Regions from separate parts of the Pseudomonas sp. 3A(2025) genome, predicted to be linked through region 2. Evidence: predicted binding sites of a transcription regulator. Region 2 holds the regulator's gene; the other holds the start of a gene.
The links. The regulator sigma-54, encoded in region 2, starts transcription at its own class of promoters, with help from an activator protein. The targets are predictions, from matches to a motif close to ANTGGCATNNANNTTGCTNT.
Positions count from the first base shown of each region.

Region 1: the regulator sigma-54 is predicted to act here: its motif matches at 1,918-1,937, upstream of ACYP2A_RS12590 (CmpA/NrtA family ABC transporter substrate-binding protein).

Region 1 is NZ_BAAILM010000032.1:73,794-77,790, forward strand. Features, by position in the region: gene ACYP2A_RS12585 (ANTAR domain-containing response regulator) at 2-577, opposite strand; gene ACYP2A_RS12590 (CmpA/NrtA family ABC transporter substrate-binding protein) at 591-1,802, opposite strand; gene ACYP2A_RS12595 (quinone-dependent dihydroorotate dehydrogenase) at 2,027-3,052, shown strand; gene rmf (ribosome modulation factor) at 3,190-3,405, opposite strand; gene rlmKL (bifunctional 23S rRNA (guanine(2069)-N(7))-methyltransferase RlmK/23S rRNA (guanine(2445)-N(2))-methyltransferase RlmL) at 3,963-3,997, shown strand, end outside.
Region 2 is NZ_BAAILM010000113.1:916,861-920,857, reverse strand. Features, by position in the region: gene rapZ (RNase adapter RapZ) at 1-375, opposite strand, end outside; gene ptsN (PTS IIA-like nitrogen regulatory protein PtsN) at 378-842, opposite strand; gene hpf (ribosome hibernation-promoting factor, HPF/YfiA family) at 854-1,162, opposite strand; gene ACYP2A_RS30875 (RNA polymerase factor sigma-54) at 1,283-2,785, opposite strand; gene lptB (LPS export ABC transporter ATP-binding protein) at 2,954-3,679, opposite strand; gene lptA (lipopolysaccharide transport periplasmic protein LptA) at 3,680-3,997, opposite strand, start outside.

The DNA.
Region 1 (3,997 bases), on a different contig from region 2:
CCTACCCCAGCATCTCGCTCATCGAAATGATCTGCTCCGCCACCTGAATCAGCTTCTGCTGGCGACTCATGGCCTGGCGGCGCATGAGGGTGTAGGCCTCTTCTTCGTTGCAGTGCTTCATCTTCATCAGTAGCCCCTTGGCCAGTTCGATGCGTTTGCGCTCGGCCAGTTGCTGATCGCGGGCCACCAGTTGCGCACGCAGTGCCTGATCGCTCTCGAAGCGGGCCATGGCGACATCGAGAATCGGTTGCAGACGCTTGGCATGAATACCTTCGACGATGTAGGCACTGACCCCGGACTTGATCGCCTGGCGCATCACGCCGGGGTCGTGTTCGTCGGTGAACATCACGATGGGGCGAGGCAGATCGCGGGTGACCAGCACCACTTGCTCCATCACATCGCGGCCAGGGGACTCGGTGTCGATCAGGATCACGTCCGGGCGCAGGGCTTCGACCCGCGCCGGCAGGTCGATGCTCAGGCCCGACTCGTCGATGACCTCGAACCCGGCCTCGCTCAGGGCAGCTTTCAGGCGCCCGACTTTCTTGGGTGTGTCATTGATCAGCAGAATACGCAGCATCATCGCTTGCCTCTCAAGGTGCAGCGATGGCGGGGGCGCCATCGGTTCGCGAGTGCAGAGAAAAACTGCGTGCGTAACCTGCAGGGTCACTGCCGTCCCAGATTCGCCCGTCGATCAACTGGCTGCTGCGCAGGGGGCTGTCCGGCACGGCGATGCCCAGTGCCTCGGCGGCCTGGCGGTACAGGCTCAAGCGGTGAACGCGGCTGGCAACGGCCAGATAATCGGGGTCTTCGCGTAGCAGGCCCCAGCGGCGGAACTGGGTCATGAACCACATGCCATCCGACAGCCAGGGGAAGGTCACCTGGCCGTCACCGAACAGGCGCAGGGCATGCGGGTCTTGCCAGCTGTTGCCCAGCCCGTCCTGGTACTGGCCCAACAGGCGCGGTTCGATGCAGCCCGGCGGCGCATCGAGGTAATCGGCGCCACTGAGCAATTGTGCCGTGCTGCGGCGGTTTTCCTGGCTTTGTTCGATAAAGCGGCTGGCTTCGAGTACCGCCATGGTCAGGGCGCGGGCCGTATTGGGGTTCTGCTCGACAAACTCGGCGGTACAGCCCAGCACCTTGCCGGGATGGTCGGGCCAGATCGACTGGCTGGTGGCCAGGGTAAAGCCCAGTTTCTGTTGCACCGCGCTGGCGCCCCAGGGCTCGCCAACGCAAAAGCCGTCGATGCGTCCGGCTTGCAGGTGCGCAACCATCAGGGGTGGCGGCACCACGACGCTGTCGACATCGTCGAGCGGGTGAATGCCCTGGCTGGCCAGCCAGTAATTGAGCCACATGGCATGGTTGCCGGTGGGGAAGGTCTGGGCAAACGTCAGCTTTGCACCTCGGTGGTGCACGGTACGCTCCAGTGCTTCAGGGCTGGTCACGCCGGCGTCTTGCAAACCACGCGACAGGTTGATGCACTGGCCGTTCTGGTTCAGGCCCATCAGGATCGCCATGTCGGCGGCCGCCGCGCCACTGATGCCCAGTTGCATGGCATAGATCAGGCCGTAAAGGCTATGGGCGGCGTGCAACTGGCCACTGACCAGCCGGTCGCGCAGGTTGGCCCAGGAGGCCTGGCGCTTGAGGTTAAGGGTCAGCCCGTAAGGCTGGGCAAAACCCTGAGTGGCGGCCACCACCAGAGAGGCGCAATCGGTCAGGGCCATGAAGCCTATGTCAATGCTGTTCATTTCGGGGGCATCGCTGCCCGCCACCCAGTCCAGGGCATTGCTTGATCGTTGGTTCATAGGCCGAACTACATCCATAAAAAAAGCGTCGTTGAGCCCACCGCACAAGCTGCGAGCCACAACGACGCCATTGTCGATACCCGTCGGCGACGTTGCCGAGAGCGTTATCCCGGTTCAAGCAAGGCATGTGCCAGTGCCCCTTGGTACAGGATTTCTCGCCTGGCAGGCCATCCGCCGTCTATAATCGCCGCCTGACTTCAGCCGCTCACGAGCCTCGCCCGCCCATGTATAACCTGGCCCGCCAGTTACTGTTCAAACTCTCCCCGGAAACTTCCCACGATTTGTCTCTGGACCTGATCGGCGCCGGTGGCCGTCTGGGCCTCAATGGCCTGTTGAGCAAAGCGCCCGCGCAATTGCCGGTAACGGTGATGGGCATCCGCTTTGCCAACCCGGTCGGGCTGGCGGCGGGCCTGGACAAGAATGGCACGGCCATCGACGGTTTTGCCCAACTGGGTTTCGGTTTTGTCGAAATCGGCACCGTGACCCCGCGTGCTCAGCCCGGCAATCCCAAGCCACGGCTGTTCCGTCTGCCTGAGGCCCAGGGCATCATCAATCGCATGGGCTTTAACAACCTGGGGGTCGATCATTTGGTCAGCCGCGTAAAAGCAGCCAAATACCGTGGCGTGCTGGGCATCAATATCGGCAAGAATTTCGACACCCCCGTAGAGCGCGCAGTCGACGATTACCTGATCTGCCTCGACAAGGTCTACGACCATGCCAGCTACGTGACGGTCAACGTCAGTTCGCCCAATACCCCGGGTCTGCGCAGCCTGCAGTTCGGTGATTCGCTCAAGCAGTTGCTCGATGCCCTGCGCGTGCGTCAGGAGGCGCTGACGCAGCAATATGGCAAGCGCGTACCGCTGGCGATCAAGATTGCCCCGGACATGATCGATGAAGAAATCGTGCTGGTGGCCAGTGCCCTGCTTGAGTCGGGTATGGATGCAGTGATCGCCACCAACACCACCCTGAGCCGCGAAGGCGTCGAAGGGCTGCTGCATGCCAACGAGGCCGGTGGCCTGTCGGGTGCGCCGGTGCGCGAAAAGAGTACTCACACTGTCAAGGTGTTGGCCGGTGAACTGGGCGGGCGTTTGCCGATCATTGCTGCCGGCGGCATTACCGAAGGCCGGCATGCTGCCGAAAAAATCGAAGCGGGCGCCAGCCTGGTGCAGATCTATTCGGGCTTTATCTACAAAGGCCCGGACCTGATTCGCCAGTCGGTCGATGCCATTGCGGCCCTGCCTCGGCGCTGATCGTGCAGACATGAAAAAGGGGCTCCTTTAAAAAGGAGCCCCTGGGCCTGTGGCCCGCCGCCCGGTCAGGGCGGTGATCACACGAATGCAATGTACAAGGTCAGACAAGATTTGATGGACTGCTTCGCAAGTTACCTCTATCCGACTGCGTGAAGTTCGTTGAGCCTGTGGATTCCCGCAGTGCCGGTCATACCGTCCCATTGGTCGCCGCGTCCTTCACGCCAACCATTGATCCACGCCTGACGCACCGACGGTAGAGTAAATGGGCAAAGCTCACGGGATTTTCCACTAACGCCGTACTGATATCCGCGCAAAAATGCTCTTTCCAACGGATCACGCTTAAGTCTTCTCATAGGGTGTTGCCCTCGTTTGTTGACTGTAATGTCCATGGACCTCGTGTTGAGGTCTGACAGAAATCTTCTGCCATGTCTGCCTGCTGCCGGCGTCACAGGCGAGATGCCATCACCGTTGCAGTGATGACCTGAGACGATTTCTAACCAATGCACGACACGCTGTGAATGATCGTTTTGTCATAAGGGCGTCACATTTAGGTCTGATGAGTGCTAAGCGCAAATGTGTTTCATGGATGATTCAGTCAATAATCCAAGCACTGCAAGGAGTTGCAGCACACGAGAACAATTTTTATTTTGATCGATAATGGCTGAATGCTTTTATTTATTATTCGACGAAGGGTCGAGATGTGACTTCATGTGTCTTGAAACTTCGCGCTCGCTGAGCATTTTGAAACCGCTGTTGTGCAAAAATTAATACACTGTCGCGGCGATGTACCTGTTACCGCGGTGGACCGGCACACATTACGTGCCACGCAGGCGCTGTCAGAAAGCGCCTGTCTTGAATCTGGTCGGGCAATGCGTTGCTCGCCGCTGATGGCTCAGGCCCTGGAATACACATGTCGGATCGCTACGAACTTTACCTCACCTGCCC
Region 2 (3,997 bases):
GCTCTCGTCGCGAATGGCCTCGGCCAGCGAGCGCTGTGAATTGCTCAGCGGGTGGCGGCGTCGGGTTTCGGAGAAGCGCTTGAGTAGCGTGGCGTCGTCGGCGTCCAGGTACAGCACATCGCACTGGATGTGCCGGGCACGGACTTCGTCGAGTATGTGCGGGAATCGGGTCAGGTGGCTGGGCATGTTGCGCGCATCGATCGACACGGCCAGCAGCGGTTCGGCCTGCTCGCTGTTGAGCAGGGCGCGTTCAGCCAGTTCCGGCAGCAGTCCGGCTGGCAGGTTGTCGACGCAATAGAAGCCGTTGTCTTCCAGAACGTCCAGCGCAGTGCTCTTGCCTGAGCCTGAGCGGCCACTGACGATGATCATGCGCATGCTCAACGGCCTTTGAGTTCTTCCAGTACGCACTGGTAAAGGTCATCACTGCTTTGCGCGCTACGCAGGCGTTCGCGTACATCGCTGCGATCGAGCATGCCGGCAATCTGGCTGAGCAGTTGCAGATGTTCGTCCGTAGCGGCTTGCGGTACCAGCAGAACGAACAGCAGGTCTACCGGTTCACCGTCGATAGCATCGAAGTCGACCGGTTTCTCAAGGCTCAGGACGGCGCTGATAGGCGACTGGCAGGCCTCGAGGCGACAGTGGGGGATAGCAATACCGTTACCAAAGCCGGTCGAGCCGAGTTTTTCACGGTTCACGAGCTTTTCGAACACGTCTTGCGTGTCCAGCTCGGGGACTTCGCGGCCGATCAGATCGGCGATCTGCTCCAGCACGCGTTTTTTGCTGCCTCCCGGCACGTTCACAAGGGAACGGCCGGGGGTCAGTATTTTTTCAAGTTGAGTCATGGATTGGTTTGTTAGCGAGCGGTCGCACCTTTGAGGATGCTTTGCTGCTTTTCCTTGTGCTTGAGCAATTGTCTGTCGAGCTTGTCGGTGAGCAGGTCGATGGCCGCGTACATGTCGTCATGTTCGGCGTTGGCGACGACCTCTCCACCATGGATATGCAGGGTGGCTTCGATTTTCTGCTTCAGTTTCTCGACCGTCATCGTGACCTGGACATTGGTAATCTTGTCGAAATGCCCTTCAAGCTTTTTGAGTTTGAGCTCCACATACTCACGAAGGGGCTTGGTCACTTCCAGGTGATGTCCACTGATATTAACTTGCATACAGCTCTCTCCTTTGCCAGTGCATAAGAGGCAGGCCGGTGACCTGCCGCTGGAACGCTGTGGCCTGACACAGGCGGGCGGCGTGAGCTCTGGTGCGCTGCCCTGCAGGTGCCTCGTCCGCTACATCAGCCGCTTGCGCTCGCTGGATGGCGCGATCCCGAGGGATTCGCGGTACTTGGCGACTGTGCGACGGGCGACTTGAATGCCTTGTGCCTCCAGTAAACCAGCGATCTTGCTGTCGCTCAATGGCTTTTTCTGATTTTCCGCCGCGACCAGTTTCTTGATGATTGCGCGGATGGCCGTGGACGAGCATTCACCGCCTTCGGAGGTGCTGACGTGGCTTGAAAAGAAGTATTTCAGTTCGTATATGCCACGCGGGGTATGCATGAACTTCTGGGTGGTGACCCGGGAAATGGTCGATTCATGCATGCCGACCGCTTCGGCGATGTCATGCAGGACCAGAGGCTTCATGGCCTCGTCGCCATATTCGAGAAAGCCGCGCTGATGCTCGACGATCTGGGTGGCCACCTTCATCAGGGTTTCGTTGCGGCTTTGCAGGCTCTTGATGAACCAGCGCGCTTCCTGTAACTGGTTACGCATGAAGGTATTGTCGGCGCTGGTGTCGGCGCGACGCACGAAACCTGCGTACTGCGGGTTGACCCGCAGGCGCGGTACCGCTTCCTGGTTCAGCTCGACCAGCCAGCGTTCGCTGTCCTTGCGCACGATGACGTCGGGCACGACGTATTCCGGCTCGCTGGACTCGATCTGTGAGCCGGGACGCGGGTTGAGGCTCTGGACCAGTTCGATGACCTGGCGCAGATCGTCTTCCTTGAGCTTCATGCGGCGCATCAATTGTGCGTAGTCGCGTCCGCCCAGCAGGTCGATATAGTCGGTTACCAGGCGCTGGGCTTCGCTCAGCCATGGCGTGCTGGCGTGCATCTGGCGCAGTTGCAGCAACAGGCATTCGCTCAGGGTGCGCGCGGCGATGCCGGCAGGCTCGAATTGCTGGATGCGGTGCAGCACGGCCTCGATCTCGTCGAGCTCGATGTCCAGTTCGGGATCGAACGCTTCCAGCAGTTCTTCCAGCGACTCTTCCAGGTAGCCCTGGCTGTTGATGCAGTCGATCAGGGTGACGGCGATGAGGCGATCGGTGTCGGACATCGGCGCCACATTGAGCTGCCATAGCAGATGACTTTGCAGGCTTTCACCCGCCGATGTGCGGGTGGTGAAATCCCACTCGTCGTCGTCGCTGCTCGGCAGGCTGCTGGCGCTGGTCTGGTAAATGTCTTCCCAGGCCGTGTCGACCGGCAGCTCGTTAGGAATGCGCTCGTTCCATTCGCCTTCCTCAAGATTATCCACGGTAGGCGCGGAGGTTTCCTGATAAGTCGGTTCCTGGGTCTCGCGTTCGCTGTTGGGCTTGTTCTCGACGTTGTCCGCCATAGGGTCGGAATTGTCGAAGTCGTCGCCTTCTTCCTGGCGTTCCAGCATAGGGTTGGATTCCAGAGCCTCCTGGATCTCCTGTTGCAGGTCCAGGGTCGACAACTGGAGTAAGCGGATAGCCTGTTGCAGCTGCGGTGTCATCGTCAGCTGCTGGCCCATTCTCAAGACTAGCGATGGTTTCATGGCAGTGGCTCAACACCTTCATTCGCCGGCGCGCGTGCGCCATCCACTACAGGGCGCCTGGGCGCCGCCTTTTATAAGCAAGTTATATGCCTGAAATTGAAGCGCTTGCCTAGAGCGCCACGACAAATAATCCGTTGTCAACGGTCATTGTTATGGCTGCAAGGCGCTCTAGAGGCGGAACTCGTGGCCGAGATAGACCTCTTTCACCAGCTCGTTGGCCAGGATGGTCTCGGCATCGCCTTCAGCGATCAGTTGCCCGTCGTTGACGATGTAGGCAGTCTCACAGATATCCAGGGTTTCACGGACGTTGTGATCGGTGATCAGCACGCCAATGCCCTTGGATTTCAGGTGATGGATGATCTGCTTGATGTCGCCGACCGAAATCGGGTCGACCCCGGCAAAGGGCTCGTCCAGCAGAATGAACTTGGGGGCCGTGGCCAGGGCGCGGGCAATTTCTACGCGACGCCGTTCGCCGCCGGACAGGCTCATGCCCAGGCTGTCGCGGATATGCGTGATGTGGAATTCCTGCAAGAGGTTTTCCAGCTCTTTGCGGCGTGCAGTGCCGTCGAGTTCCTTGCGGGTCTCGAGGATGGCCATGATGTTGTCGGCCACGGTCAGCTTGCGAAAGATCGAAGCCTCTTGAGGCAGATAGCCGATACCGGCGCGTGCGCGACCGTGCATCGGCTGGTGGCTGACATCCAGGTCGTCGATCAGTACGCGGCCCTGATCGGCCTGTACCAGGCCGACGATCATGTAGAAGCAGGTGGTCTTGCCGGCACCGTTGGGGCCCAGCAAACCGACGATCTGGCCGCTGTCGATGGACAGGCTGACATCGCGAACGACCTGACGGTTCTTGTAACTCTTGGCCAGGTGCTGGGCTTTAAGCGTCGCCATTTACTCGGCCTTCTGCGGCTGGTCGGTTTTCTTTTTCGGCTGGATGACCATGTCGATCCGTGGCCGTGGTGTGGTCACCTGGCTGCCGGTGGCGCGACCCGCGCTGACGATCTGGCGCACGGTGTCGTAGACGATCTTCTCGCCTTCGGAAGTGTTGCCGTCGTTGATGACCTTGGCCTTGTCGATCAAGACGATGCGATCCTGGGCCGCGTAGTACTGGATCGTCACCGCGTAGGCCTGAACGATCGGCTTGGTGGTCGAGGGCTTCTGCTCGTAATAGGCCAGGTTGCCGACCGAGGTGAACACATCGACCTCGCC